Regions from separate parts of the Serratia nevei genome, predicted to be linked through region 1. Evidence: predicted binding sites of a transcription regulator. Region 1 holds the regulator's gene; each other region holds the start of a gene.
The links. The regulator Fur, encoded in region 1, represses iron uptake genes when iron is present. The targets are predictions, from matches to a motif close to ATAATAATGAGAACNACTATCAA.
Positions count from the first base shown of each region.

Region 2: the regulator Fur is predicted to act here: its motif matches at 2,684-2,706, upstream of sufA (Fe-S cluster assembly scaffold SufA).
Region 3: the regulator Fur is predicted to act here: its motif matches at 2,931-2,953, upstream of ftnA (non-heme ferritin).
Region 4: the regulator Fur is predicted to act here: its motif matches at 3,759-3,781, upstream of exbB (tol-pal system-associated acyl-CoA thioesterase).

Region 1 is NZ_CP149940.1:1,237,928-1,245,764, forward strand. It holds gene glnS (glutamine--tRNA ligase) at 1-70, shown strand, start outside; gene chiP (chitoporin ChiP) at 649-2,052, shown strand; gene chiQ (ChiQ/YbfN family lipoprotein) at 2,099-2,425, shown strand; gene V8N38_RS05820 (beta-N-acetylhexosaminidase) at 2,439-5,096, shown strand; gene fur (ferric iron uptake transcriptional regulator) at 5,342-5,788, opposite strand; gene fldA (flavodoxin FldA) at 6,118-6,657, opposite strand; gene ybfE (LexA regulated protein) at 6,922-7,209, opposite strand; gene ybfF (esterase) at 7,466-7,837, opposite strand, start outside.
Region 2 is NZ_CP149940.1:2,300,800-2,308,636, reverse strand. It holds gene sufC (Fe-S cluster assembly ATPase SufC) at 1-707, opposite strand, end outside; gene sufB (Fe-S cluster assembly protein SufB) at 751-2,247, opposite strand; gene sufA (Fe-S cluster assembly scaffold SufA) at 2,262-2,633, opposite strand; gene V8N38_RS11120 (hypothetical protein) at 3,161-3,565, shown strand; gene menI (1,4-dihydroxy-2-naphthoyl-CoA hydrolase) at 3,611-4,027, opposite strand; gene V8N38_RS11110 (FAD-binding and (Fe-S)-binding domain-containing protein) at 4,024-7,080, opposite strand; gene ydiK (AI-2E family transporter YdiK) at 7,326-7,837, shown strand, end outside.
Region 3 is NZ_CP149940.1:2,062,526-2,070,362, reverse strand. It holds gene V8N38_RS09960 (YebY family protein) at 256-597, opposite strand; gene copD (copper homeostasis membrane protein CopD) at 667-1,548, opposite strand; gene yobA (CopC domain-containing protein YobA) at 1,551-1,967, opposite strand; gene ftnA (non-heme ferritin) at 2,260-2,778, opposite strand; gene V8N38_RS09940 (DNA polymerase III subunit theta) at 3,123-3,353, shown strand; gene pip (prolyl aminopeptidase) at 3,387-4,340, opposite strand; gene dksA (RNA polymerase-binding protein DksA) at 4,536-4,961, opposite strand; gene exoX (exodeoxyribonuclease X) at 5,386-6,054, shown strand; gene V8N38_RS09920 (S9 family peptidase) at 6,092-7,837, opposite strand, start outside.
Region 4 is NZ_CP149940.1:4,614,392-4,622,228, reverse strand. It holds gene V8N38_RS22135 (zinc-dependent alcohol dehydrogenase family protein) at 1-383, opposite strand, end outside; gene V8N38_RS22130 (LysR family transcriptional regulator) at 491-1,411, shown strand; gene V8N38_RS22125 (DedA family protein) at 1,422-2,081, opposite strand; gene metC (cystathionine beta-lyase) at 2,227-3,423, opposite strand; gene exbB (tol-pal system-associated acyl-CoA thioesterase) at 3,855-4,835, shown strand; gene exbD (TonB system transport protein ExbD) at 4,839-5,261, shown strand; gene V8N38_RS22105 (substrate-binding domain-containing protein) at 5,317-6,360, opposite strand; gene V8N38_RS22100 (sucrose-6-phosphate hydrolase) at 6,382-7,791, opposite strand; gene V8N38_RS22095 (sucrose-specific PTS transporter subunit IIBC) at 7,791-7,837, opposite strand, start outside.

The sequences.
Region 1 (7,837 bases):
GTCGGCCGAGCATCTGGTGTTTAACCGCACCGTCGGCCTGCGTGACACCTGGGCGAAAATCGAAGGCTAATCTTATTCGCCTCGAAAATTAATGAATCAGCGCGGCTTTAAGCCGCGCTTTTTTATGCCTGCGCTCAGCTCGCGATCTATTCCTCTCTCATTTTATCCGGGGTGCGTTTAATTAATGGCGACGCATTAACCCATTAGTTCTCTTATATTGGTCCTATTAGTCTTCATTTTTTCTTATATATTCGTGATGCGAATTAATTTCATTTGGAGAGCGCTCTCAATTTTTATCGTCTGACTGACGAATTTAGCCAGGCTGAAACCATTAATCGTCTCTGGTTGACCTTGTATCTCAATTTATTTTGATTTAATTGAATTTTTTATTCGACACCCTCTATGATCACCAGCGTAACAAATTCTCACTGATATGTGCTCCTTGTCATACTTTGACAAATCTCCCTCATTTTTCATTTGATAATTCGCGTCGCGAAAAATAGTCTGTCTGTAGCAATTAGTGCTGTGGGAATAACATCTCGTCGGCAATATTTTTTACCCGTTCGGGTTTTTTATTGGCAGTCGTGCAGGGCAGTGGTGAACACAGGCGGCTGCAACTTTTAAGTTAAGTCAAAGAGGAATTTCAATATGGGTACGCACGGTGCTCAGCGTAAAACGCTGGCGCTCGCAGTCGCGGGCGCGCTGTTGGGAACAGGGTTTGCCATGGCGCCTGAGGCGAAAGCCGCAGGGTTTATCGATGATTCCACGCTGACCGGCGGCATTTATTACTGGCAACGTGAGCGCGACCGTAAAGATCTTAATCCGGACAGCAAGGATTACAACCAATACACCACCAACCTGTCGCACTCCACCGCCAACCTGAGCCTGGATTTCGCTTCGGGCTACGCCTGGGACATGTTCGGTCTGGACGTCGGTGCCTTTACCGCCATCGAGCTGGCGGAATCCAGCGCCAGCGGCCACCCGAACGAGATCGCGTTCTCCTCGAAAAACCGTACCTACGACGAAGACTATTCCGGTGACAAAGGCGGCGTCAGCCTGTACAAAGCCGCCGCCAAATTCAAATACGGCCCGGTCTGGGCGCGCGCCGGCTATATTCAGCCGAGCGGCCAAACCCTGCTGGCGCCGCACTGGAGCTTTATGCCGGGCACCTATCAGGGGGCCGAAGCCGGCGCCAAGTTCGACTACGGCGACGCCGGTGCGTTGAGCTTCTCCTACATGTGGACCGATAAATACAAGGCGCCGTGGCATATCGAGATGGACGACTTCCGCCAGAACGATAAGAAAACGCGCGTCTCCTACCTGCACTCGCTGGGCGCCAAGTACGATTTCAAAAACGATCTGGTGCTGGAAGCCGCCTTCGGCCAGGCGCAGGGTTATGTGAATCAATACTTCACCAAGGCGTCTTACAAATTCGATGTGCTCGGCAACCCGCTGACCACCAGTTACCAGTTCTACGGTGCGGAAGACCGCATCAGCGACAAGAACGATCCGAACAGCATCTACGACGGCCTGGCCTGGCTGCAGGCGCTGACCTTCGGTTACACCACCGGGCAGTTCAACTGGCGTCTGGAAGGCACCATGGTCAAGGCGGAAGGCAACCAGGGCTTCTTCCTGCAGCGCATGACCCCGACCTACGCCTCGTCCAACGGTCGTCTGGACGTGTGGTGGGATAACCGCTCCGACTTTAACGCCAACGGTGAGAAAGCGGTGTACGCCGGCGTGATGTATGACCTCAGCAACTGGAACCTGCCGGGCATGGCGGTCGGCGGCTCCTACGTTTACGCCTGGGACGCCAAGCCGAGCACCAACCCGATCTACGATCAGAGCCAGCGCCTGAAGGAAAGCGCCTGGAGCCTGGACGCGATGTACACCATCCAGGAAGGGCGCGCCAAGGGCACCCTGATCAAGCTGCACTACACCCAGTATGACAACCACACCAACATCCCGAGCTGGGGCGGCGGTTACGGCAACATCTTCCAGGACGAGAAAGACGTCAAGTTCATGGTCATCGCGCCATTCACCATCTTCTGATGCGTTCCCCGGCCTCGCCGCCGGGGGCAGTTAAGGGAATTCAACGATGAAAAAAATCATGCTGATGTTGGCGGCCGCCGCGGCCTTGAGCGCCTGTGCGCAACCCGCCGCACCGCCGGAAGATGCCAAATTGAAGCAGGCTTACAGCGCCTGCATCAACACCGCCGAAGGTTCGCCGGAGCGTCTGCAACCCTGTAAGGCGGTGCTGAACGTGCTGAAACAAGAGAAGCAGCACCAGCAGTTCGCCGCGCAGGAAACGGTGCGGGTGATGGATTATCAGAACTGCATTATGGCGGTGCACAGCGGTAACGGTCAGGCTTACGACGCCAAGTGCGGCAAGCTGTGGCAAGAAATTCGCGATAACAATAATTAAGAAGGACAAGAACATGAACGCATTCAAACTGAGCGCATTAGCCGCGTTGACGGCAACGATGGGATTTCTGGGCGGCATGGGAAACGCCATGGCCGATCAACAGCTGGTGGATCAGCTGAGCCAGCTGAAGCTGAACGTAAAAATGCTGGATAACCGCGCCGGCGAAAACGGCGTGGATTGCGCGGCGCTGGGCGCCGACTGGGCCTCATGCAACCGGGTGTTGTTCACCCTCAGCAACGACGGCCAGGCGATCGACGGTAAAGACTGGGTCATCTATTTCCACAGCCCGCGCCAGACCCTGCGGGTAGACAACGACCAGTTCAAGATTGCTCACCTCACCGGCGATCTGTACAAGCTGGAGCCGACCGCCAAATTCAGCGGCTTCCCGGCCGGTAAGGCGGTGGAAATCCCGGTGGTCGCCGAATATTGGCAGCTGTTCAGAAACGACTTCCTGCCGCGCTGGTATGCCACGTCCGGCGACGCCAAGCCGAAAATGCTGGCGAATACCGACACCGAAAACCTGGACCAGTTTGTGGCGCCGTTCACCGGCGACCAGTGGAAGCGCACCAAGGACGACAAAAACATTCTGATGACGCCGGCTTCGCGCTTTGTCAGCAATGCCGATCTGCAGACGCTGCCTGCCGGCGCGCTGCGCGGCCAGATCGTGCCGACGCCGATGCAGGTGAAGGTTCACGCGCAGGACGTCGATTTGCGCAAAGGGGTATCGCCGGATCTAAGCACGCTGGTCAAGCCGGCGGCGGACGTCGTCAACCAGCGCTTCGCGCTGCTGGGCGTGCCGGTTCAGGCCAACGGCTATCCGATCAAGACCGACATCCAGCCGGGCAAGTTTAAAGGCGCGATGGCGGTGCCGGGCGCCTATGAGCTGAAAATCGGCAAGAAAGAGGCGCGGGTGATCGGCTTCGATCAGGCCGGGGTGTTCTACGGGCTGCAGTCGATCCTGTCGTTAGTGCCGAGCGACGGCAGCGGCAAGATCGCCACGCTGGACGCCAGCGATGCGCCGCGCTTCCAGTATCGCGGCATTTTCCTCGACGTAGCGCGCAACTTCCATAAGAAGGACGCGGTGCTGCGCCTGTTGGATCAAATGGCGGCCTACAAGCTCAACAAATTCCACTTCCACCTGAGCGATGACGAAGGCTGGCGCATCGAGATCCCCGGTTTGCCTGAGCTGACGGAGGTCGGCGGCCAGCGCTGCCACGATCTGAGCGAAACCACCTGTCTGCTGCCGCAGTACGGCCAGGGGCCGGACGTCTACGGCGGCTTCTTCAGCCGTCAGGACTATATCGACATCATCAAATACGCCCAGGCACGCCAGATTGAAGTGATCCCGGAGATCGACATGCCGGCACACGCCCGCGCCGCGGTGGTCTCGATGGAAGCGCGCTATAAAAAGCTGCATGCCGCCGGGAAAGAGCAAGAGGCCAACGAATTCCGCCTGGTGGATCCGACCGATACCTCCAACACCACCTCCGTGCAGTTCTTTAACCGCCAGAGCTACCTGAACCCGTGCCTGGATTCTTCCCAGCGTTTTGTCGACAAGGTGATCGGCGAGATCGCCCAGATGCATAAAGAGGCCGGCCAGCCGATCAAGACCTGGCACTTCGGCGGCGACGAAGCGAAAAACATTCGCCTGGGCGCCGGCTACACCGACAAGGCGAAACCGGAGCCGGGCAAAGGCATCATCGATCAGAGCAACGAAGACAAGCCGTGGGCCAAGTCGCAGGTGTGCCAGACGATGATCAAAGAAGGCAAGGTGGCCGACATGGAGCATCTGCCGAGCTACTTCGGCCAAGAGGTCAGCAAGCTGGTGAAGGCGCACGGCATCGACAGAATGCAGGCTTGGCAGGATGGCTTGAAAGACGCCGAGAACGCGAAGGCGTTCGCCACCTCGCGCGTGGGCGTCAACTTCTGGGATACCCTGTACTGGGGCGGTTTCGATAGCGTCAACGACTGGGCCAACAAAGGGTATGAAGTGGTGGTTTCCAACCCGGACTACGTCTACATGGACTTCCCTTACGAGGTGAACCCGGACGAGCGCGGTTACTACTGGGGTACCCGCTTCAGCGACGAGCGCAAGGTGTTCAGCTTCGCGCCGGATAACATGCCGCAGAACGCGGAAACTTCGGTCGACCGCGACGGCAACCACTTCAACGCCAAGAGCGACAAGCCGTGGCCGGGCGCCTACGGGCTGTCCGCTCAGCTGTGGAGCGAAACCCAGCGCACCGATCCGCAGATGGAATACATGATTTTCCCACGCGCGCTGTCGGTGGCTGAACGCGCCTGGCACCGCGCCGGTTGGGAGCAGGACTACCGCGCCGGCCGCGAATACAAAGGCGGGGAAACCCACTTTGTCGATACCAAGACGCTGGAGAAAGACTGGCTGCGCTTCGCCAATATCCTGGGGCAGCGTGAACTGGCCAAGCTGGACAAAGGTGGCGTCGCTTACCGTCTGCCGGTGCCGGGCGCACGCGTAGCGGGCGGCAAGCTGGAGGCGAATATCGCGCTGCCGGGATTGGGCATCGAGTACTCCACCGACGGCGGCAAGCAGTGGCAGCGCTATGACGCCAAGGCCAAGCCTGCGGTGTCCGGTGAGGTGCAGGTGCGTTCGGTTAGCCCGGACGGCAAGCGCTACAGCCGCGCCGAGAAGGTCTAAGCCCGGTGCAACGGCCTGCTGCCCTGGCGGCGGCCGTATAACGAAGGGGGAATGCGTTCGCCCGCGCGTGTCGGCGTAGGGCGGACGTTGTAGTGAGAGTAGTACGTGGAGTAGCAGTGCCGCTGCAATTGTGATATTTCATGACATGATTTTCCCCCGGCTTGTCCGGGGATTTTTTTGCCCTTTGCACGGCAGGCATAAAAAAACCGCCTCTGCGTGAGGCGGTTTTTCATAGCCGGTCAGGCTTATTTCTTGTCGTGCAGCGTTTCGTCTTCGCGACAGTCACCGGTTTCACAGTGGCCGTACAGGTACAGGCTGTGGTTGGTGAGCTTGATGCCGTGCTGCTTGGCGATGTCACGCTGGCGCACTTCGATGGATTCGTCGCTGAATTCGATCACTTTGCCGCAGTCCAGGCAAATCAGGTGATCGTGGTGATGCTGTTGGGTCAGCTCGAACACGGACTTGCCGCCTTCGAAATTGTGACGTGTCACAATGCCCGCATCGTCAAACTGGTTCAGTACGCGATAAACCGTTGCCAGCCCGATCTCTTCGCCCATATCAATCAGTTTTTTGTACAAATCTTCCGCACTGACGTGATGGCATTCCGGATTTTGCAGTACTTCCAGGATTTTGAGTCGCGGAAGCGTGACTTTTAAGCCGGCCTTCTTCAATGCGATGTTGTTGTCGGTCATGCGAATTCAGTCCTGTTACTATGCTAATCAAGTTGAGGCGTACTCGCCTGTGGCATCGGTCGGCACAAAGAGTTAATGCGTCTCATTATAGAACCGGTTGTACTAAATGGAAACCGCCGGTTGTTAACAAAGATATAATTGCACTATTGCATGTTTTGCATGCAACGCCTTGATGGATGGGATAAACCGATATCTCAGTCTACCGTGACGGGGTGGGAAGTTACAAATCTGTAGCTTCTATCGCAGCAATCCCTGCTGCCGATGACGGCCCTGTGGGCACACTATGCACTTTACAGGGCCTTTGTTCAACCTTTCGCCAGTGCCGGGGCTTAGCCGACGATATCGGCCAGGCTCAGCTCTTCGACGATTTGTTTGACCCAGGCGTCCACGCGCTCGTTGGTCAGCTCAGGCTGACGGTCTTCGTCGATCGCCAGACCGATGAAGTGGTTGTCGTCCGCCAGGCCTTTGGAGGCCTCGAAGTGGTAGCCTTTGGTCGGCCAGTGGCCCACGATGGCCGCGCCACGCGGTTCGATGATGTCGCGGATGGTGCCCATCGCGTCACAGAAGTATTCCGCGTAGTCTTCCTGGTCGCCGCAGCCGAACAGCGCCACCAGTTTGCCGTTGAAGTCGACTTCTTCCAGCGTCGGGAAGAAATCATCCCAGTCACACTGCGCTTCACCGTAGTACCAGGTCGGGATACCCAGCAGCAGGATATCGAACCCTTCCAGGTCTTCTTTGCTGCTTTTAGCGATGTCATGCACTTCAGAGACGTCGTCGCCAAACTGTTTCTGGAGAATTTTCTGGATCATTTTGGCAATGTTTTCGGTATTGCCAGTGTCGCTGCCAAAGAAAATGCCTACAGTAGCCATATCGCGTATAACCTTTAAATTCAAGTAATTGCATTACTCGACGCCGGCACTGCCGCCGCTGACGCCGATTAAAATGATGCCATGGCAAGAGCCTTTCGCCTCCGGGGCGGGCGCCGACAGGCGCAGTCTCTTACCGGTAAATGCGTATCATGCCAGAAAGTGGCGCCGGGGTTTTATCGCATTTATGCGATGCCGGAGAATGAAGAAAAGCGTGGTCGATCCGGCGTTGTCCTTAACGCCGCGCCGCGCGTGCGGCCGAAGAGATCAATGTTCCGGCTGTTCTTCCGCCAGTTGTGCCAACAGCATCTGCTCGATGAGTTCGCTGCGGCTGATGTTGCGCTGTTCCGCCAGTTTGTTCAGGGCGTCCACCGCATCCGCGTTGATTTTCAGCTCTACGCGCCGCAATCCACGCACTTTATCGCGCCGTAACTGATTGCGCTTATTGATTCTAAGCTGTTCATCGCGGGAAAGCGGGTTGGTTTTCGGGCGCCCCGGACGGCGTTCATCTGCGAACAGATCCAGCGTCGTGCGATCCGTTTGTTCTTTTGCCATAGGTAGCGGTACTGCAAGGGAGTTTGCATCAAAAAGCGCTCGCACGCTTCCGGAGGCATCGGTTAACACACTTCGGGCCAATAAACCCTAACCCAAATTCACCCCCGAACCGGCGTTCGCGAACGCGCTGGCGCGGTGGCAAAATTATAGCGCGCCATATTACCCCAGCAGATGGAGCGACGACAATGCCTAACTGCGGGCTAAACGCGCTAAGCCGTTATCTTTAGCGCGTTTTTTCGCCAGGTGAGTGCGTTTTTCAGGCTTCGTCGAGGAAACGGTGAATGGCGCGCAGCACCGCTTCCGGTTTTTCGGCGTGCACCCAATGGCCGGTGCCGGCGACGACGTGCGCGCGGGCCTGCGGGAACTGGCGGGCGATGTCCGCACGGTAGCTGTCCTGCACGTACGGCGACAGGCCGCCGCGAATGAACAGGGTCGGATGCGGCCAGGCCGGGACTTCCTGCCAGCCGGTGATGTCTTCGTAGCGTTCGATCAGCACCGGCAGGTTGAAGCGCCATTCGCCGTTGTGGAAGGACTTCAGCAGGAACTGGATCACGCCTTCTTCCTGCAGGTAGTCGCGCATCAGCTGGGCAGCCGCCTGGCGCTGGGTGATGCCGGCGGCGCTGACGGC
Region 2 (7,837 bases), 1.1 Mb from region 1:
AACTGTTTCACCAGCGAGAAATCGCCGGATTTAACGATGCGCCCCTGGGACAGCACGTGTACGTAATCCGGTTTGATGTAGTCCAGAATGCGCTGATAGTGGGTCACGATGATAAAGGCGCGCTTGCCGTCCCGCAGCGAGTTGACGCCGTTGGCGACGATCTTCAGCGCGTCGATGTCCAGGCCCGAGTCGGTTTCATCGAGAATGCACAGATCCGGCTCCAGCGCCGCCATCTGCAGAATATCGTTGCGTTTTTTCTCACCGCCGGAGAAGCCGACGTTGACCGAACGGGTCAACAGATCGGCCGGCATATCCAGCAGCGCGATTTTCTCTTCGATGAAATCGGCGAAGTCAAAGCGATCAAGCGGCTCCTGCTCGCGGTATTTGCGCACCGCGTTGACCGACGTCTGCAGGAAGAAGTGGTTGCTGACGCCAGGGATCTCCACCGGGTACTGGAAGGCCAGGAACACGCCTTCGCCGGCGCGATCTTCCGGATCCAGCTCCAGCAGATCCTTGCCCTTGAAGGTGACTTCCCCTTCGGTCACTTCGTACTCTTCACGCCCGGCCAGCGTGGCGGACAGCGTGCTCTTGCCCGAGCCGTTCGGCCCCATGATGGCGTGCACTTCGCCCGGTTTGATCTCCAGATCCAATCCCTTGAGGATCTCGTTGCCTTCCACGCTGACTTTCAAATTCTTGATGCTTAACATGCTGTGTCCTCAGATAGCGCCGACGGCGCTAAAAATGCGGCGATTAACCCACGCTGTGTTCCAGGCTGATGGCCAGAAGTTTCTGCGCCTCGACGGCGAACTCCAGCGGCAGCTCGGAGAAAACGTCCTTGCAGAAACCGTTGACGATCATCGAAATGGCGTCATCCTCGCTGATGCCGCGCTGCAGGCAGTAGAACAGCTGGTCGTCGCCGATCTTCGAGGTGGTGGCTTCGTGCTCCAGCTGAGCGCTGTTGTTGCGCGCTTCAACGTAAGGGAACGTGTGGGCACCGCTGTCCGGCCCGATCAGCATCGAGTCGCACTGGGTAAAGTTACGGGCGTTTTCCGCCCCCGGCAGGATTTTCACCAGGCCGCGATAGGTGTTCTCGCTGTGGCCGGCGGAGATGCCTTTGGCGATGATAGTCGACTTGGTGTTTTTGCCGATGTGGATCATCTTGGTGCCGGTGTCCGCCTGCTGATGGCCGCTGGTCAGCGCCACCGAGAAGAATTCGCCGATCGAATTGTCGCCCTGCAAAATCACGCTCGGGTATTTCCAGGTGATGGCCGAGCCGGTTTCCGACTGGGTCCAGGACATTTTCGAGCCGGCGCCTTCACACAGCGCGCGCTTGGTGACGAAGTTGAGGATGCCGCCCTTGCTCTCGCCGCCGGAGAACCAGTTCTGCACCGTCGAGTATTTCACTTCGGCGTCTTTATGCAGGATCACTTCCACCACCGCCGCGTGCAGCTGGTAGCTGTCGCGCACCGGGGCCGAGCAGCCTTCGATGTAGCTGACATAGCTGCCTTCGTCGGCGATCAGGATGGTGCGCTCGAACTGGCCGGTTTTGGCGGCGTTGATACGGAAATAGGTCGACAGCTCCATCGGGCAGCGCACGCCTTTCGGCACATAGACGAAGGTGCCGTCGGAGGCCACCGCGGCGTTCAGCGCAGCGAAGAAGTTATCGTTGGAGGGCACCACGCGGCCCAGGTACTGACGCACCAGGTCCGGGTATTCCTGGATCGCTTCGCCGAACGAGCAGAAGATCACCCCGCTCTCCGCCAGTTTTTCACGGTAAGTGGTAGCGACCGAGACCGAGTCGAAGATGGCGTCCACCGCCACCTCGCTGCCCTCGCGCACCGGCACGCCGAGCTGATTGAACGCCAGCTCCACTTCGCTGGTCAGGTAATCTTTTTCCGTCGCCGCGCCCGGTTGCTGCTCGGCGCCGGGTTGCGAACCGCAGGCATCGTCGCAGCTGCCGCAGGACGGCGCCGAATAGTAACTGTAGTCCTGGTAGTTCAGGCGATCGTAATTGGCCTTCAGCCAGTGCGGCTCTTCCATCTGCAGCCAGGCGCGGTAGGCCTCAAGGCGGAATTCCAGCATCCACTCGGGTTCGTTGCGCTTGGCCGAGATGGCGCGCACCACCTCTTCGTTGATGCCTTTGGCCAACTCATCGGTTGCCAGCTGGGTGAAGAAACCTTCTTTGTAGCGACCTTCGCTGACCCAAGCCTGCACTTCATTAGGCATTTCTACATTGCTTCGTGTCATGTTGATTGCATCGCTCAAACGCCAAAGCTCTCGCCGCACCCGCAGGCATGCTGAGCTTTAGGGTTATTGAATTTGAATATCTGATTCAGCCCTTCGCGGACATAATCTACCGTGGTGCCGTCGATGAACGGCATAGCCTTCAGCGGCACATAGAGTTTGGCGCCGTCGCGCTCAAACAGCAGATCGTCATCGGCGGGTTCGCGGGTCAGATCCAGCACATAGGCAAAGCCGGCGCAGCCGGATTGTTTCACCCCTAGCTGCAGCCCTTTCACCTGCGGATCCTGCTGCATCAGTTTCGTTATTTGTCGTACGGCGCTGTCGCTGAGCGAAATGCCTTGCCAGACATTTTCATCCAGAGAAAAAGTGCCGACATTTTCCGTTTGCATAGGGTCTACCTCACACTCGTGTTTGGCCACAGCCAATCTGGGTTGCTTATATGTTAGTGATAACGATTATCACTTCAACCGTTTGTTTTGCGGGGGTATCCGCCGCGAGCGCGGTTTTTCGCTGCGGCGCGCGGCAAGCCAACGGGACACCCGTGGCGGCTTGCGGCGTCAGGCGGCAAGGTGTGCATGCTATCCCTATGAATTCGTTATCTATCCTGCATCACCGTACCGCACTCCCCGGTGGCCCGTCAGCGTTACAGCGCTGCGGTGCGTTGCCGATCTAAACATTCATAGAAAATACCTATTTCTGCATTCTGTCTGTCGTAAATGTGCGTTTATCGGCATTTCGTGGCGCGGCGCAAGCGCGCGGCCCTCAGGTTAAAGTTTAGTCGCTCAGGATTAAGTTGGGTCGGCGGCGGTCTTTTACCCTCCTGAGCAATAAAAAAACGCCGCGCCGGGATTGATCGGCAACGCGGCAGTTTATATGATAATGATTATCATTCAATTTGAATTTGAGCGCGAAGCCAATGACTCTTTCGATCAACGCATGGTTGCTGGGCAAGATTGATGAATACAAATTCAGCGTGCGCGACGCCACGGTGGACTTTTATATGGCCGAAGCGGCGCTGCGGCGCCCGGAATGCAATATCGACCATCTGAAGCGGTACAACAGCGTCAGCCTCACCATGGCCAATCTGTGTCTGGAGAACGGCGACGACGACAGCTACCTGCACGCGCTCAGCAAGCTGCACAACCGGCTGATCGTCGAGATCAACAACCCACAGCGCTGCCAGCTGTTTCGGGTGCAAAGCTACCACTTCGCCCGCCACACGCTGACGCTGATCTGCCAAAAATATGCAATGGAAGGCACCTGGGAGAAGGCGAACGCGTTTCAAAAGGACTTCGTCAAACGCGTGCCGTTTCAGCTGTAAGGCGAAAGGCTCCGCAGGCCGAACGCCTGCGGAAACCGGCGGGAATCAGTCGATGACCGCCGTGGTCAGACGCGAGGTGCAGCACAGCCGATCGCGCGCGTCGAAGATCTCGATTTGCCACACCTGATGGCGACGGCCGACGTGCAGTGCGCGACACACCCCGCGCACCTGGCCATCGAACACCGCGCGCAGGTGGTTGGCGTTGATCTCCAGCCCCACCACTTTCTGCTCGCCTTCGCTGCACAGGTAGCCGGCCATCGATCCCATCGACTCCGCCAACACCACCGATGCCCCGCCGTGCAACAGCCCGAACGGCTGCCGGGTGCGGCCATCGACCGGCATGGTGGCCTCGAGGAAATCTTCGCCCAGTTGGGTAAACTCGATGCCCACATGGCTGACCATGCAGCCGTCGCCGGCGCGGTTCAGCTGCTCCAGCGATGTTTCACGTTTCCACAATTTCACTCAATCATCTCCAGAAGTGCCTGTAATGGGTGGCGCACGCCATTGCCCTCGATGCGTTTCACCTGGCTGCGGCAGGAATAGCCGGTCGCCAGGCAGCGCTGCCGCGGCAAACGCTGCAGCGTCGGATGCCATGATAGCTCATAAATGCCGAGCGAGTTTTGCAGGTTCTTGGCTTCATGGCCGTAAGTGCCCGCCATGCCGCAGCAGCCGACGCTGACGTTCTCCAGTTTGGCGCCGAATCGGGCGAAGATCGCCGCCCACTGTTGGCCGCTGGCCGGCAGCGCGGTGGTTTCGGTGCAGTGGCCGAACAGATACCACGGCTCGCCGGTCGCCGGCTGTTCGGCGCGATCCGCAATCCGCTGCTGCAGCCATTCATGCACCAGCTGCACCTGGAAATCGCCGCGTTCGGCACCGAGGATCTCGCGGTATTCGTCGCGGTAGCACAGCACCAGCGCCGGATCAACGCCCACCAGCGGCATGCCGAGCTGCGCCACACGGTTGAGGAAATCGGCGGTTTTGCGCGCGGTACGGGCAAAGCGCGTCAGGAAACCTTTCACATGCTGCGCCTTACCGTTCGGCGAGAACGGCAGCAGCACCGGTTGATAGCCGAGCTTCTCCACCAGCCTGACAAAGTCCGCCACCACTTTGGCGTCGTAATAGCTGGTGAACGGATCCTGGACGATAAGCACGTGTTCTGCGCGCTGCTCGGCGCTCAGCCCTTCCAGCTGCTCCAGCGTCAGCGTGGTCGCGCGGTGGCCGGACAGCTGCTGACGCAGCGTCGGGCTGGACAGCAGCGGCAGATCGACCATGCCGATGGCGTTGCGGCTCATCTCCCGCAGCCACGGCTGGCGGAAGAAGAAGTTGAACACCTTCGGCGCGCGGGCCATCAACGGGGTATAGCTCTCCACACCGGCGACCATGTAGTCGCTTACCGGGCGCAGATAGCGGGTGTGGTAGAGCTGCAGGAAGCGCGAACGGAATCCCGGCACGTCAATCTTGATCGGGCACTGGGTGGAGCAGGCCTTGCAGGCCAGGCAGCCGGACATCGCCTCTTTCACTTCGTGCGAGAAGTCATACTCGCCCTTGCCCGCGTGCCAGCTGTTGCGGGTCTTTTCGATCAAACCGCGCAGGCTGACTCGCTGCTGCGGCAACTGTTTTTCCAGCGCCAAAGGATCGACGCCCTGCTCGGCCAACAGACGCAGCCACTCGCGCACCAGCGTCGCCCGCCCTTTCGGTGAATGAATGCGGTTGCCGCTGATCTTCATCGACGGGCACATCGGGCTGCGCACGTCGAAGTTGAAGCACAGGCCGTTGCCGTTACACTCCAGCGCGCCGCGGAATGAGGTGCGCACCTCGACCGGGATCTGGCGATCGAAGGTGCCGCGCTTGACCGCGTCCACCTGCATCATCGGCGCATCCACCGCCAGCGGCGAACAGATCTTGCCCGGGTTCAGGCGGTTATCCGGATCGAATGCCGCCTTGATGCGGCGCAGCTCTTCATACAGCGTTTCGCCGAAGAACTCAGGGCTGTATTCCGCGCGGAACCCCTTGCCGTGCTCCCCCCACAGCAGGCCGCCGTATTTGGCGGTCAGCGCCACCACCCGATCGGAGATCTGCTTCATCAGCACCTCCTGCTGCGGGTCGCACATGTCGAGCGCCGGGCGCACGTGCAGCACCCCGGCATCGACGTGGCCGAACATGCCGTAGCTCAGGTGGTGGTCGTCGAGCAGTTGACGGAATTCGACGATATAGTCCGCCAGGTGTTGCGGCGGCACGCAGGTGTCCTCGGCGAACGGAATCGGCTTGGCGCGCCCTTTGGCGTTGCCCAGCAGCCCAACCGCCTTCTTGCGCATGTTGTAAATGCGCTCGATGCCCGCCAGATCGCCGCAGATTTGGTAACCGATCACGCCGCCCTGCCGCTGCGCGATCAGTTCGTCCAGCCGTTGGCACAGGGTTTCCATCTGGCCGTCGATCAGCGCCCGATCGTCACCGGCGAACTCGACGATGTTCAGCCCGAGCATCTCTTTATCCGGCACGTCGGCGATCAGTTCGTTCACCGAGTGCCAAACGATGTCTTCACGCGCCAGGTTCAGCACCTTGGAATCGATGGTTTCCACCGACAGCGCCTTGGCTTCGACCATAAAGGGTGCATTGCGCAGCGCCGAGTCGAAGGAGTCGTATTTTACGTTAACCAAACGGCGCACTTTCGGCAGCGGCGTGATGTCCAGCCGCGCCTCGGTGATAAACGCCAGCGTGCCTTCGGCGCCGGTCAGGATGCGCGTCAGATCGAAGGTTTGCAGATCGTCGCTCAGCACGTGGCGCAGATCGTAACCGGTGAGGAAGCGGTTGAGCTTGGGGAATTTCTCCAGGATCAGCGCACGCTGCTCGCGGCAGCGGTTGAGCACCGTGCGGTAGATGCGCCCTTCGGCGGTCTCTTCCAGAGCAATCGTTTCCGCCAGCGCCGTCGGCATAGCGCGGGTGTCGATCATCTCGCCGCCGAGCAGCACCGCCCGCAGGCCTAATACGTGATCGGAGGTTTTGCCGTACACCAGCGAGCCCTGGCCGGAGGCGTCGGTGTTGATCATGCCGCCCAGCGTGGCGCGGTTGCTGGTGGACAGTTCCGGCGAGAAGAAGTAGCCGAACGGCCGCAGGTATTGATTCAGCTGATCCTTGATCACCCCGGCTTCGACTTTTACCCAGCCTTGTTCGACGTTGATCTCCAGAATGCGGTTCATATGGCGCGACATATCGACCACGATGCCGGTATTGAGCGACTGGCCGTTGGTGCCGGTGCCGCCGCCGCGTGGGCTGAAGGTCAGCGTCTTGAATCGCTCTTCCCCGGCCAGGCGGGCGATCAGCGCCACGTCGGCGGTGGAACGGGGGAACACCACCGCATCGGGCAACAGCTGATAGATGCTGTTGTCGGTGGCCATCGTCAGCCGGTCAGCGTAGCTGGTGGCGGTGTCGCCGTTGAATCCGTTTTGCTTCAGTGCTTCCAAAAAGTCGAGCACCCGTTGAACGAGGCCGGGCGCCTGAGAAATCTGTGGGATCATTCGCTTTTTTGACCCTGTCCGTCTATTTTTTATGCGCTGATGTACGCTGAATCGGGCCTTTAATTCAGACCCACCCTATTTTTTAGTGACACTAAAAACTAACATACTCGTTTAGTGAAGGCATTCACATTATTACCGCCCTGCGAGCGCCGCCACAGGCGGCCGCCCGGCGGTGAGAAACCGACCGACAGGCACCCCGATTCCCCGGTGCCAGGGATTTAATTGACCAGGATGAGAAGCCACTGATGCCACTCCCGCAATCGCGTTACGACTTACCGCGAATTATTTTCGGCGTGCTGTTTATCGCCATCATGATCGTCGCCTGTTTTTGGGTGATCCAACCGTTTATTCTCGGCTTCGCCTGGGCGGGCATGGTGGTGATCGCCACCTGGCCGCTGCTGCTCAAACTGCAAAAACTGCTGTGGGGCCGCCGTTCGCTGGCGGTTTTGGTCATGACCCTGCTGCTGATCCTACTGTTCATTCTGCCAATCTCCCTGCTGATCAGCAGCGTGGTGGATAACAGCGCGCCGCTGATCGCCTGGGCCAGTTCACCGGGCAAGCTGCACATTCCCGACCTCGCCTGGCTGCAGTCCGTGCCGATGATCGGCGACAGGCTCTACACCAGCTATCACACGCTGGTTAACGCCGGCGGCGCCGCGCTGCTGGCGAAGGTGCAGCCGTACTTCGGCCAGACCGCCACCTGGTTCGTGGCGCAGGCGGCGCATATCGGCCGTCTGCTGCTGCACTGCGCGCTGAT
Region 3 (7,837 bases), 820 kb from region 1:
TTATAAATCAATCACACAAAAAAAGACCGAATACGATTCCTATATTCGGTCTAGGGAAATGGCTCTTGGGAGAGAGCCGTGCGCTAAAAGTTGGCATTTAATGCAGGGCTTGTTCAGCCGTGCACTTTAAGAGTAGCCTACCGCGCCAGTTTTGCCAGCCGCCCAGCGGCCGCGTGATAGTTTCGTGACGAAATAACTATGCGGCAAATGCGCATCAATCCGCGCGCGCTGGGCAAGGCGTTGGCAAACAAGCGGTTAGTCAGCGCACAGCTTCTCGGCGCGTTCAATGAACGGCGCCAGGCTCATTTTTTTCCCCGGTTCGGCAGGGTCGTCCAGCAGGAGCACCTCCAGCGGTTGCGCGCGCTGATGGCCCTTCTTCACCTGCTGCTCCGCTGCGTCGTTGAGCGGGTATTGCATCAGAGTGCTGTTGTTGAGCACGAACAGCGCGCCGCCGCTGCGGCACTGCAGCGTCACTTCTTCCTTGGTGAACGCCCACTGTTTGCCGTATTCCAGTTTGGTGATGTTCACCAGTTTGTCTGCCGCCAGCGCGCCGGTCGCGGTTGCCAGCAGCGTAATGCCGAGTAATACCGATTTCATGTGTTGGCCTTAAGGTTGCTATTCACGTCGATTTTCCCGCAGCTTGCCCGGTTGCGGCAAGCCGAAATGTCAAACCGGCGCATAGGTTGCAAATAAACTGACCAGCAGCAGCACCGCCATCCCCAACCCGACTTCGAGCCAGCAGGCCAGCACCACGCCGCGCTGCGCCAGCGCCGGCACGCGGCTCATTGCCGGCACGATGGCGTAGCGATTGGCCAGCGCCACCATCACCATCAGCGCCACCAGCGCGGTTTTGATCAGCAGCAGGCGCTGATAAGGCGAGCCGAGGTTGAGCGGCCAACCGCCGAGAATGATCAGGCTGTTGACGATGCCGGTGACGATCACCGCCGCCACCGCCAGGTGCCCCCAGCGCGAGAAACGGATCAGCGTGGTGATGGCGTCGCTGCGCCACTGCGGCGGCTGCAGGTAACGCAGGCAAACCAGCAACGGCGCCAGGCAGCCGAACCAATAACCGGCGGCCAGCAGGTGCACCGCATGGTTGGCGCGGTGCAGCACGCCCAGCGTGCCTTCGTGCATCGCCGCGTGGCCGATGAACGCCAGGCTGACCAGCAGCAACGCCGAACACAGCGCCAACGCCTGCGCGCGCGGCCGTTCCGGCAGCAGCAGGCTCAGGATCGCCAGCAGCGACAGGCCCAGATGCCAGCGCCACACTTCGCCGAAGGTGGTGCCGAGCACCGCCCACCAGACCTCCAGCCGCCAGGCGTCTTCCCAACCGTCGCCCATTTGCCCGGCTTGAATGGCCAGCAGCGCCACGGCGGAAAGCCCGGCAATCCAGGTGCCGGCAAGCAGCAGCGGGCGCACATCGCGGGAGAGGATCGGGGAGAGGCGCTGCGGTGACAATAAGGCGGTGAACAGACTGATGCCGAACATCAGCATCACCGCCGCAAAGTGCACCAAGCGACACAGAACGAACAGGGTCGCCAGACTCACGATCAGTTTACGGTGAAGCTGTACTGGCCTTTGGTTTTATGCCCGTCGACCGAAACCACATGCCAGCTGACGTTGTATTTGCCCGCGCTCAGTTCGCCTTCGATCGGCACATTGACCTGGGTGTTGTTGTTCGGATCGAGCTGCAGCTTGCCGGTTTTCACCACGGCGTTGTCTGGGCCGGTGATTTTCACGCCGCTGAAGTTCGGCTCGATGCCTTCGGAGAAGCTGAGGGTCAGCGCTTTCGGCGCCGGGCTGACGCTGGCGTCGGCCTTCGGCGTTTCCACTTTCAGATGGGCGTGCGCCAGCGCTTGCTGCGAAGACAGGCCGACGAACAGGACGAAAACGGTGGAAAGCAGGCGACAGGAGGAACGAATTTTACCGATCACAGTGGTATCCCTTAACAGTATAAAGAGGGTCATAAGGGTTAAGGCCACAGCCAAGGCGATGTATCAGCGGCCCCAACCCACCGCAAGTGATTGCGCCACGGGTAAACAGAAAAACGGGTTGTATCGGCTAACCCGCTGTTTTGACTCTACCATCCCTGTAGCGTATCGCGGTAAATCATAACGACCACGCTGCGGCAAGTCGAGCGCATCACTGGCATTTTGCGATCCGGCAGCACGTATCGCCGCATAACCGCGATAAACGCAGGGTAAAAAAAACCGCGCGTCAGGCTCGCCCGCGCGCGGTTTTTCGGTGTTCTGATGCGGATTAAGCCTGGCCGTTGCCGCCCTGGCCCATCGCGCCCATTTTCTTCAGATCTTTGTCGATGAAGAACAGGCCTTTGCCGCTGGTGCCCACCAGCGCCAGCTTATCCAGCACGGATTTGAACAGTTTCTCTTCTTCGTGCTGCTCCGCCACGTACCACTGCAGGAAATTGAAGGTGGAGTAATCGTGTGCGGTCATAGCGGCGTGCGCCAGTTCGTTGATCTGACGGGTGATCAGCTGTTCGTGTTCGTAGGTCTGCTGGAACACGTCCGCCAGCGATTCGAACGTCACCGGCGGTGCGGCGATGCTGCCCAGCAGCGGCAGAGAGCCGGTGTCGCTCAGGTAGTCGAACAGACGTTGCATATGCTGCATCTCTTCCTGAGAGTGCTCTTTAAGAAATGCGGCGGCGCCTTCAAAGCCTTTATCGCTGCACCATGCGCTCATCTGCAGGTACAGGTTGGCGGAGTAGAACTCCAGATTCAGTTGCTCATTCAGCTTTTGAGTCATTTCTTGCGTCAGCATAATGATTCCTTTTATTTTGCAGGTCATGAATTTAATTTCCGCGCATTATGCCCTGCCGCCGTGAAAATAAAAACACCTTATTTACACTCAAATCACATTAATTATAAAAATCATATATATCAATAAATTAAAATATCAACACCACATTGAGAATTAACATGATAATTATTTTCATCTTTTATTTTAATCAAAAAGCGAATCATTCTTATTTAAAAGAATAAATAGATTGCATTACTCCCGGATAAATATCGCCCACGGCAGCGGCGCAACGGGCTTGCCAAGCGCCCCCGGGTGGATTACCTTCTGCGCAGGTTCAAAGCGGCAAAGTAAGTAAGGAGCATAGCGTGGGTTACAATCTGGCCGAACTGTCTAAAGAAGAGATGGACCGGGTGAACGTGGATCTCGCCGCCTCAGGCGTGGCGTACAAAGAGCGCTACAACATGCCGGTGATCCCGGAAGTGGTGGAGCGTGAGCAGCCGGAAGTGCTGCGCGACTATTTTCGCGAGCGCGTGGCGTACTACCGCGCGGAATCCCACAGGTTTTCGCGCCTGCCGTACGAGCCGAAGGTCAAATAACAAAAAACCCGCCGTAACGGCGGGTTTTTTACGTCACTTGCCGGCGAACCGGTCGGTGGCGATCATCAGCTGGTGCAAGATGCCCGGCTCATCAAACGAATGCCCCGCCCCTTCCACGATATGCAACTCCGCTTCCGGCCAGGCCTTGGCCAGATCCCAGGCGTTCTGCACCTGGCAGGCCATGTCATAGCGGCCGTGGACGATCACCGCCGGAATATGGCGGATCAGCGGCACGTTGCGCAGCAGCTGGTCGTCGCTCTCCAGGAAACCCAGATGGGTGAAATAGTGGTTTTCAATGCGGGCGAACGCCAGCGCGAAATCATCCTCGCCGAACGAAGCGGATTCGCGGCTCGGCAACAGCGTCACCGTCTCCCCTTCCCACACGCTCCACAGCTTGGCCGCTTCGAGCTGCACCTGCGGATCGGCCGAAGTCAGCCGCTGCCGGTAGGCGGCGATCACGTCTTTACGCTCGTCATCCGACAGAATGGACAGCACGCGCGCCCATTTGTCCGGGAAGAAGCGTGACGCGCCGTCCTGGTAATACCAATGCAGTTCCTGCTTACGCAGGGTGAAGATGCCGCGCAGCACCATTTCACTGACGCGCTCCGGGTGGGTCTGCGCATAGGCGAGCGCCAGCGTCGATCCCCAGGAACCGCCGAACACCAGCCATTGATCGACGCCGGCCATGTCGCGCAGCCGCTCGATATCGGCCACCAAATGCCAGGTGGTGTTGTTGTCCAGGCTGGCGTGCGGACGGGAGCGGCCACAGCCGCGCTGATCGAACAGCAGCACCTTGTAGCGTTCCGGATCGAACAGCTGACGATGATGCGGGGAGATGCCGCCGCCCGGCCCGCCGTGAATGAAGACCGCCGGTTTACCGTTCGGGTTGCCGCTCAGCTCCCAGTAGATCCGGTGGCCATCCCCAGTGTCCAGCCAACCGCTGTCGTATGCTGCTAACGGCGGGTACAAACCTCGTAATTGTTCCATGGCGCTTTCCGTCTCTCTGTGAGTCATGCTTTCATCAAAGCGGAAGCCGCCCGGCAGGTCAACGGTAAAACCCGAAAACTCGAACGCGCGCCGAGAACTCGGCGCGCGTTTGCTCAAAATCACAACGACCTGCCTGCAAAATGCCCACAGGTCCGATCGGTTGAGGGGCACATTCGCCCCCCCGGCGGGACTCAATTAGCCACCTTTGCGCATATGCGGCTCACGCATCTCCTGTGCGGTTTTCGCCTCGATGCTCAGCTCCGCCGTCGGGCGCAGCAGCAGGCGCGCCAGCCCGATAGGTTCGCTGGTTTCCCGGCAGTAGCCGTACTCGCCGTTCTGCAATCGCGCCAGCGCCGCGTCGATTTTCGGCAGCAGGCGGCTTTCGCGATCCAACTGGCGGAACAGCAGGCGCAGATCCTCTTCGCGCGCCGCCTTGTCGGCTTCATCGCCCGTCGCTTCACCGCCGTCGATCTCTTTTTTCAGCTCATCGATGTGCAGCAGCAACTTTTGCCGCTCGTCCTGCAACCGTTGGCGGAAAAACGCCCGTTGAACCGAGTTCATATAATCAGAATCCGGCATGGCCAGCAGTTGCTGCGCATCCGGTAACGTCATGACTGTCATTGCGCTCTCCCAACACCAAAAGTGTAACATTATAACATAATATTTATTTTTAGCACCCGGTCATCCAAAAACAAAATTTCATGCACAAACAGCCGGTTAACCTAAACCTGCACTTTGCCGCTTGCATCCTCTTGGCTTTAGGCGGTTAATGGCTGAGCAAGCCACCCAATCATAGGTAACGAGAGGCCATCATGAGTAAGGGAATGGATAGCAAAAAGAATGCGAAGAAGAAGCCGTTGAAAACCCCAGCTGAGAAACGTGCGGAGAAACGCGCCAAAAAAGCGCATCCGTCTGGTGAGTAAGCGTCCTTCCATCCGTCATTAAACCCGCCAAGGCGGGTTTTTTATTGCCTGTAGTGAGGGTGCGGTTGGCACGGCCGCCTGTGCCGGTTAAGCTGAGGGCTGACGGCAACGCGGAGGAAAACATGACGTTACGCGTAATAGATACCGAGACCTGCGGGCTGGACGGCGGCGTGGTGGAAGTGGCCTCCCTCGATCTGCTCGACGGTCAATTGACCAACCCGATGAGCGATCTGGTCAGCCCGGATCGCCCCATCAGCCTCGACGCGATGGCGATTCATCACATCACCGAGCAAATGGTGGAAGGCAAACCGCGCATCGCGGTGGCGATCGGCCGCTATCAGGGCAGCCCCTACTACGTGGCGCACAACGCCGCTTTCGATCGCGGCGTGCTGCCGGAGATGAACGGCGCCTGGATATGTACCCTCAAGCTGGCGCGCACGCTGTATCCGGACATCAAGTACGGCAACCAGTATCTGCGCTATGCGCTGAAACTGGACGTGCAGCTACCGGCGGACGCCACGCTGTACCCGCACCGCGCGCTGTATGACTGCTACGTCACCGCCGCGCTGCTGCAACGCATCATCAAGGATTCGGGCTGGACGCCGGAGCAAATGGTGCAGATCACCGAACAACCGGTGCTGCTGAAGAAGTTCAAATTCGGCAAATATCGCGGGCAGGAGATCGATCGCATCGCCCAGGAAGATCCCGGCTATCTGCGCTGGATGCTGAAATCCATCGACGATCTGAGCCCGGACATGAAGCACACGCTGAAATACTATCTGATTGGCTAACACGGCGGGCGGCACAGAGGCCGCCCGCCGAATGCCGTTACTCCGCCAGCGCCAGAATGAAGGCGTACTCCAGCGCAATATCCTCATAGGCCTTGAAGCGCCCGGACTTGCCGCCGTGGCCGGCATCCATGTCGGTATACAGCAGCAGCTGCCGATCGTCGGTTTTCAGTTCGCGCAGCTTGGCCACCCACTTGGCCGGCTCCCAATACTGCACCTGCGAATCGTGCAGGCCGGTGGTCACCAGCAGATGCGGGTATGCCTGCGCCTTCACCTGATCGTACGGGCTGTACTGCTTGATGTAGTCGTAATAGGCCTGCTCGTTCGGGTTGCCCCACTCGTCGTATTCGCCGGTGGTCAGCGGGATCGACTCGTCCAACATGGTGGTCACCACGTCGACGAACGGCACCTGTGCCACCACGCCGTGGAACAGCTGCGGCGCCTGGTTGATTACCGCCCCCATCAGCAGGCCGCCGGCGCTGCCGCCCATGGCGAACATCCGCTTGCCGTCGCCGTATCCCTGGGCGACCAGCGTTTCAGTCACGTCGATAAAATCGTTGAAGGTGTTCTGCTTGTTGAACAGCTTGCCGTCTTCATACCACAACTGCCCCAGCTCGCCGCCGCCGCGAATGTGCGCCAGCACGAACACGAAACCGCGATCGAGCAGGCTCAGGCGGCTGGCGCTGAACGCCGGATCCATGCTGCTGCCGTAGGAGCCGTAGCCGTACACCATCAGCGGGTTGGCGCCGCGCTGGAAGCTGTCCTGGCGATACACCAGCGAGACCGGCACCTCGACGCCGTCGCGCGCCTTCACCCACACCCGCTCGCTGCGGTAGTTTTCCGGCGTGAAGTTCTTCACTTCCTGCTGTTTGAGCATCGTCCGCTCGCCGCTGTCCATGTTCAGCTCGTACAGCGTGGTCGGGGTGGTCATCGACGAATAGCCGTAGCGCAGCAGCGCGGTCTCCGGATCCGGGTTATACGCCAGCCAGGTGGTGTAAGTCGGATCGTCGAAGGCGATGCGCTTCTCTTCGCCAGTCTGCCAGTGGATCTGGCGCAGCAGCGTCAGGCCGGCGCTGCGCTCCTCCACCACCAGCCAGTCGCGGAACAGGCTGAAGCCCTCCAGCATCACGTCGGCGCGCGGGGCGATCAGCGTCTGCCACTGCGCTTCGTCCGCCTGTTCGCTTTGGTACAGGCCGAAGTTCTTGCCGTCCTTGTTGGAGCGGATGTAGAAATGCTGGTGATAGTGATCGATGGCGTACTCATGATCCTTGCGGCGCGGCACGAACAGCTGCGGCTTGGCGTCCGCACGATCGGCGTCCAGCAGCAGGATCTCCGAGGTGGTGGTGCTGCTCAGGTGGATCAGGATAAAGCGCTCGGAGGTGGTCTTCTCCAGCCCGACGTAGAAAGTATCGTCCCGCTCTTCGTAAATCAGCTCGTCCTGCTGCGGATCGCTGCCCACCACGTGACGATAGACCTGATACGGCAACAGCGTCTTGGCGTGCTTGCGCACGTAGTACACCGTCGAGGAGTCGTTGGCCCACTCGAAGCTGCCGGAGGTGTTCTCCAGCACTTCGTCCGCCCAGCTGCCGTCGGTCAGGTTCTTGAAGCGAATGTCATACTGGCGGCGCGACAGGAAATCCTCCGCCACCCCCAGCCGCTGGTTGTCGGGGCTGACGTCCAGCCCGCCCAGGGTGTAAAACTCGTGGTTCTCGGCGCGCTGGTTGCCGTCGATAAGCACCTCCCAGTGCTCGCTCTCGGCCTGCGGCTGGCGCACGGAAATCGCGTA
Region 4 (7,837 bases), 2.0 Mb from region 1:
ATCACATATTCCGCCAGCACGCCCTGATAGAAACCGCCGAGGGTGTGGTAAGGCACCTGGCGCGCATTGCCGTACGGTTTTTGCCGGCCGTCGAGCCAGCCGGGGCTGAAGGTAGAGATGACCCTGGCGCCGGGTTGGAAACGGCTGACGCCGGGGCCGATAGCGTCGACCTCGCCGGCCATGTCCGAGGCGGGGGTGAACGGCTGCGGCAGCGTCAGCCCCATGCCGCTTTCAATCATCAGCTTGTCGCGGTAGTTGAGCGCGACCGCTTTCACTTTCACTCTGATTTCGTGTGGCCCCGGCTGCGGGATCGCGTCGACGGTCAACCGCAGGTGTTCACGCCCCAGAGCGTCCATCGTCCAGCGTTGCATCGTGTCGGTCATGATGTTCTCCAAAGTCAGCGATTAACGACTGGTCGATAATATCGTTGATGAAGGTTCGCCAGTGGCGATAAGATTTCCGAAGATTGTTTCTTTCAGGGCGACAAATCATGAGCGATCGATTGAGCGGCATTTCGGTATTTGTCACCGCCGTGGAGGCGGGCAGTTTTGCGTTGGCGGCCAGCCGGCTGCACCTGTCGCGTTCGGCGGTGGGGAAAACCATCGCCCGGCTGGAACAGCGGCTGGGCGTGCGGCTGTTTCATCGCACTACCCGCAGCCAGAGCCTGACCGACGACGGCGCGTTATTCTATGAGCGCTGCCTGCGAGCGCTGGAGGAGATCCGCAGCGCGGAAACGCTGCTGGAGTCGGGCAAGCGACAGGTCAGCGGCCGGCTGCGGGTATCGATGCCGGTGCTGTTTGGCCGCATGTGCATTGCGCCGCTGTTGACCGAGCTGACGCGCGAGCACCCGGGCCTGGAGCTGGAGCTGTCGTTCAGCGATCGGGTGGTGGATCTGATTGAGGACGGCTTCGACATGGCGATCCGCAACGGCACGCTGGCCAACAGCGGCGGGCTGGTGGCGCGCCGCATCGGCGATCATCGCATGACGCTGTGCGCCTCGCCGGCCTATCTGCAGCGGTGCGGCGAGCCGCACAGCATCGAACAGCTGGCGGAGCATGAGGCGGTGACCTATGTGCGCGCCGGTGCGCGGCGCAGCTGGTTGGTATTGGATAGCGACGGCAAGCCGCAGGAAGTGATGCCGACTAACCGGCTGCAAATGGATGACCTGCAGGCGATTGCGGATGCGGCGACGGCGGGGTTCGGCATTGCCTGGCTGCCGTGCTGGCTGGTGCGTGAGCAGCTGTTGAGCGGGGCGCTGGTGCGCTTGCTGCGCGACCGGCCGGGCGCCGCCTTTGAAGCGCATGCGGTGTGGCCGCACACGCCTCACCTGCCGCTGAAGGTGCGGCTGGCGGTGGATACGCTGGTGAGCAAGTTGCCCGCCAGTCTGGCGTTGGTCGAGAAGGCGCTGTAGCGCGCCGGGCTCAGGAGGAGGCGCGCTTTTTACGCCAAATGACCAGCATGGCGCCCAGCAGGCCGACGAACAGCAGCAGCAGCGGCAGCAGCATCAGGCCGGTCATCACCTGGCTTTCGTAGCGCTTCACCAGCGGGATTTGGCTGAAAGCGTAGCCGAGGCCCACCAGCGCGCAAACCCAGATCGCCGCGCTCAGCCAGTTGAACACCTGGAAGCGTGAGCTGTTGAGCCCGGAAATGCCGGCCATGGTCGGCAGCAGCGTGCGCACGAAGCCGAGGAAGCGGCCGATCAGCAGCGCCGTCAGCCCGTGGCGGTTGAACAGGTTATGCGCGCGTTGGTGGTACTGTGCCGGCAGTTGCAGCAGCCAGCCTTTCACCAGGCCGGTGTGGCCCAGCCAGCGGCCCTGGATATAGCTCAGCCAGCAGCCGAGGCCGGCGGCAGCGGTCAAAATCAGCAGGGTGGGGGCAAAGCCCATCACGCCTTTGGCGATCAGCGCACCCGACAGCAGCAGCAGGCTGTCGCCGGGGAGGAAGGAGGCGGGCAGCAGTCCGTTTTCCAAAAACAGAGTGGTGAAAAGTACGGCGTAAACCACCCAAATTACGCTTGGATCGGCGAGGGCAATAAAGTCCTGCTGCCAAAGCGCATGAATAATCTCTCGTAATACATCCATTTTATGTCCTGTTGCATGCCGGTTGCGCCCGGGGTCACGTTCTCCAGGGTGCGGCGGTTACCGTATCTGACAGTTACCCGGATAGTGTACCGCTAATAGCTTAAGCCGACATTAAACGAGACGAAGAAAATTAGCGGAATCCGCCTTAGCGCACGCCGTTGAGGCGATCGAAACCGGCCGCCAGATCGGCGATCAGGTCTTCGACGTTCTCCAGGCCGATGTGCAGGCGCACCAGCGTGCCGGAGAAATCGACGCCGCCCGCCGGACGGATCGCTTCCAGCTCTTCCGGCTGGTTGGCCAGGATCAGCGACTCGAAGCCGCCCCAGGAGTAGGCCATGCTGAAGTGGCTGAAGTTGTCCAGGTAGGCGGCCAACTGCGCATCGTCCAACCGCTCTTTCAGCACGAAGGAGAACAGCCCGTTGCAGCCGCTGAAGTCGCGGCGGTAGAACTCGTGGCCCTTGCAGCTGGGCAGGGCCGGGTGATTGACCGTCGCCACTTCCGGCCGTGCTGCCAGCCAGTGGGCGACTTCGATGCTGCTGCGTTCGTGCTGCTTCAGGCGCACGCTCAGGGTGCGCAGGCCGCGGCTCGCCATGTAGGCGGTGTCGGCATCCACCATTTGCCCCATCAGGTAGGAGTACTCGCGCAGCCGATCCCAACAGCGCGCGTTGGCGACGGCGGTGCCGAGCATGTAATCGGAATGGCCGATCAGGTATTTGGTGCCGGCCTGAATCGAAATGTCGATGTCGAAATCCAACGCCTTGAACAGCACGCCCGCCGCCCAGGTATTGTCGATCATGATCACCACCTCCGGCGCCACGGCGCGAATGGCCTGCACCATCGCCGGAATGTCCTGCACTTCCAGGGTGATGGAGCCGGGGGATTCCAGGAACACCACGCGGGTATTGGGTTGGATCAGCGTGGCGATGTCGGCGCCGATCAGCGGATCGAAATAGGTGGTGCTGACGTTCATGCGGCCGAGGATATGGGTGCAGAAATCCTGGGTCGGTTCGTACGCCGAACCCGTGACCAGCAGGTGATCGCCGGCGCCGACGAACGACAGGATCGCATTGGCCACCGCCGCTGCGCCGCAGGGGTACAGCACGCAGCCGGCGCCGCCCTCCAGCTCCACCATCGCATCCTGCAGGGCAAAGTGGGTCAGCGTGCCGCGTCGGCCGTAAAACAGCTCGCCGTGGGCGCGCTGCGCGGTGGCATGCTTTTTGGCGGCGACGGAGTCGAAAACCAAAGAAGAGGCGCGTTGCGTGACGGGATTGACGGAGCCCTGGGTGTAGCGTTTGCCGCGGCCGGCGCCGATCAGCGTGGTTTCGATGTGTTTTGACGTCATGGTACCTGGCTCACCTCTGGTTGCTCTGCACGTGCCCGTTTACGATAGCCCTTACGTTAGCATGAGTTAATATAGCCATCCAGACGTTTTAACTTCCAGATACAGAAACGGCTATAATTGGCTGCCGAGCACGCCTTTCTCGCCTCATCCTTCTGCCGGGGGGCGAGAGAGAAGCCCATTCCTCGGTCAAGACGCCGTTCGGCAGCGCGGCCTTGTTGCGCCGTTGTGGGAGAAAAGTAACGAAATAACCCCATAAAAGGGGCGTTTGGCGGTGAACGGGCGCGGATTGGCGCTTTGCGGCGGGGCTGGCTAAAATTTTCTCGTTTATTTGGTAAATAATAATGAGAACTACTATCAATCCCCGGTTGGTTTGATATGATCGCACGCTGAATTATTCCTTAATTTTGATCGGTAATGGGTGGAGGCACAGCGTGAAAACGGCTGGCAAGAATTTAAATCAAGGATCGTTCGGCCAGGGCCGGGCGCAGTGGGGCAAGGCCTTCGGCCGCAGCCTGATGGCTTCTATGGTGCTGGTCGTGGGGCTGGCCGGCAGTGCGCAGGCAGCGCCGGCGGCCAATCCGGCCGTTACCGAAAGCGTTGCGCCGACCACCGCGCCTGCACCTGCTGCAGCCGCCGCGCCGGAGAGCATCACGCCGGTGAACCCGGCGCCAACGATCCAGCCACCGGAAACCCGCGGCATGGACCTGTCCGTTTGGGGCATGTACCAGCACGCCGACGCGGTGGTGAAAGCGGTAATGATCGGCCTGGTGCTGGCCTCGATCGTGACCTGGACCATTCTGTTCTCCAAAGGCAGCGAACTGCTGCGCGCCAAGCGCCGTCTGCGCCGCGAACAGCTGGCGCTGGCCGAAGTGCGCTCGTTGGATGAAGCCTCCGAGCTGGCGCAAAACTTCGGCTCGGAAAGCGTCAGCGCGGTGTTGCTGAACGATGCGCAAAATGAGCTGGAGCTGTCTGCGGAATCTAACGACAACAACGGCATCAAGGAACGCACCGGTTTCCGCCTCGAGCGCCGCGTGGCGGCCTACAGCCGCAACATGGGCCGCGGCAACGGTTTCCTGGCTACCATCGGCGCCATCTCGCCGTTCGTCGGCCTGTTCGGCACCGTGTGGGGCATCATGAACAGCTTCATCGGCATCGCCCATTCGCAGACCACCAACCTGGCGGTCGTGGCGCCGGGCATCGCAGAGGCGCTGCTGGCGACCGCGCTGGGCCTGGTCGCGGCGATCCCTGCCGTCGTTATCTACAACATCTTCGCCCGCGTCATCAGCGGCCACCGTGCCCAGGTGGGCGACGTGGCGGCGCAGGTCTTGCTGCTGCAGGGCCGCGATCTGGATCTGGCCGCGACGGCGGAAGCCAAGCGCTCACAGCACGCACACCAACTGCGGGCGGGGTGAGTCATGGCGATGCGCTTAAATGAAGATCTGGACGACAGCGGCGAACTGCATGAAATCAACGTGACGCCGTTTATCGACGTCATGTTGGTGCTGTTGATCATCTTTATGGTGGCCGCGCCGTTGGCAACGGTAGATATTCGCGTCGATCTACCGGCTTCTTCCGCCAAACCGCAGCCGCGGCCGGAAAAACCGGTGTTCCTGTCGGTGAAGGCCGACAAGCAGCTCTACGTTGGCGATCAGCCGGTGAATGCCGATCAGCTGACTTCGGTGCTGGATCAACGCACTCAGGCGAACAAAGAAACCACCATCTTCTTCCAGGCGGACAAGAGCGTGGACTATGAAACGCTGATGAGCGTGATGGACACCCTGCGTAAAGCCGGCTACCTGAAAGTGGGGCTGGTGGGCATGGAAGGCGCCGCCAAGTAGCGGCAGCAAAACGATAAAGGGCGCTCAGGCGCCCTTTTTTATTGATTCAGAAATATCACTCCCCGGCCAACAACGCCCGGGAACCGGCATGACGCCAGTGGATGCGGCCCGGCAGATAAAGAGCATGCTGTTCCAGCGGCCGCTCGTCGATGAGCGCGGTAACCTGGTCGAAGCTATGCTGCGCCAGCGCCCGGCAGTCTTGCGCGACCGTGTCTATCTTCAGCGTCATGCAATCGAACAGGTAGTGATCGTCGAAGCTGCACAGGTGGATGTCGCTCTCCATCAGCTGATGCTGCGTCAGATAACGCAACACCCCTTCCAGCAGGCCACAGGCGGCGGTGAACAGCGCTTTGGGCGGACGCCCCAGCTGTGCGCACAGCTGAGCGAACATCTCGTAACCTGAGCTGGGGTGGTAGCTGCCGTTGATGATCCATTCCGGTTTGCACGTTACGCCGGCGCGCTCCAGGCCAAGCTGGAAGCCGGCCAGCCGATCGCGGGTCGGTGAAATGCGCGGCTGCCCGCCGAGAAAATAGATCTCATCCGGATGTTGGCGCGCGACCTTTTCCACCAGGTCGGCGGTCGCATTAACCGAATCGGTGATCACCAGCGGCAGCTCGGAACCGGCGATCAGGCGGTCCATCTGCACCACCGGCAGCCCGACGTTGATCTTCTGGTATTCCGCGTCGTTCAGCTGGCTGGAGGCGACGATCAGGCCGTCGACCTGCCGTTGCACCAGACTGTTCACCGCCATCATCTCCTGCGCCGGGTTTTCATCGGTGCAGGCGATCAACAGCTGCAGACCGGCTTCGCGGCACAGCGTTTCCAGCTCGCGTGAGATCACCGCAAAGCCGTAGTTGGTCATCTCCGGTACCACCAGCCCCAGCGTGTGGCTGCGGTTGGAGCGCAAAGAGCGGGCGTGGATGCTGGGCTGATAATGGTGTTCGTGCGCCAGCGCCAGAATGCGATCGCGGGTGTCGTCGGACACCCGGTATTCCTTGCTGCGGCCGTTCAGCACCAGGCTGGCGGTCGATTTCGACACCCCGGCCAGCGTGGCGATGTCACTGATGGTAATGCGTTTATTTTTTTTCACTGACGCCATCTGAAGTCATCGGAGGATGCGTCATTCTAGCATGCATGGCGTCAGCGGCCAGTATTCCAACGCCAGCGCTGCGCTCCCGTTCAGCCGCAGTTGCGGTTCACCTGCCGGGAAGTAGCGCGCGCTCATCACCGCCTCGCCGTGGTTGATGAAGATTTCCACGCTGGAGCGATCGAACAGCAGCTGCAGATGCCTGACCGGGCCGCGCCAGTAACGGTGCTCCGGCCGGCCGTCGGCCAGAGAGGCGCGCGTCAGCTGCAGCCGCTCGCCGTCCCAGCTCAGCGTCATTGCGTCGCCAAAGGCGGCGCTGAACGCGCCCTGCGGCGTCAGCTGCAGCTCTGCGGCGCCCAGTGCATAGGCGGGGGCGTCATCGGCGCGGCCTCGCCAGTCTTCTCGCTCGCCGCGCAGCTGTTGCAACTCGCGCGCCGGGCGCTGGTGGAGGCGGCCATGCCGCAGCGACAGCTCGCGTGGGCAGGTCATGGTATGGATCCAGCCATAACGGCGCGTCGGATGGGCTTCTTCATCTTGCTCGGGCACGCCCATCCAGGCGAACAGCAGGCGGCGGCCATCTTCCGCCAGCGTTGTCTGGGGCGCGTAGAACTCGAAGCCGGCGTCCAGCTCGTGAAATTCGCCGTGGCTGAAGGCCGCCTGCCGATAATCCAGCTTGCCGAGCAGATAGCCGGCCTGATAACGGTTGAGGTAGCGTTCCGGCTGTGGCGCCAGCCCCTGCGGGCAGCAGATCAACACGTCGCCGCCGTCCAGCGAGAACAGATCCGGGCATTCCCACATGTAGCCGAATTCGCCCTGGTCGTTCAGGCCGGAACCTGCGATCTCTCCCAGCGCTTGCCAGTCGCGCAGATCGCTGGAACGCAGCAGCAACACCTTGCCGCGATCCTGCAAGTCACGCGCGCCGAGCACCATGTACCAGGCATCCTGATGACGCCACACTTTCGGGTCGCGTACGTGGCCGCTGTAGCCCTCCGGCAGCGGCAGCACCGGCCCGAGTTTGCGGTATTCGCCCCGATCGCTTGCCTGAGCCAGGCATTGGTAAGCGGTGCGTGAGCCGTCGGGGAATTTCACGTTGCCGGTATAGATCAGCGTGATTTTGTCTTCCGCCACCACCGCCGAGCCGGAGTAACAGCCGTGGCTGTCGTAACAGGCGCCCGGTGCCAGTGCGAGCGGCTGATGTTCCCAATGCACTAAATCGATCGACTGCCAGTGTCCCCAGCACTTGTTGCGATGATCGCAGCCCAGCGGATTCCACTGATAGAACAGGTGATAAACGCCGTTGTGCTGGATAAAGCCGTTGGGATCGTTCAGCAAGCCAACGCTGGGCGCCAGATGCCAGGCCGGGCGGTGCGGATCGCGCAGCGCGAGTGGCTGGCCGTTCATGACCGCCCGCAGAGCCTGTTTGATTAAGCTGAGTTCTTCCATCATTGCGCGTCCGTGTTGTATTTCAGCAGCAGGGAGAGCACGAAGG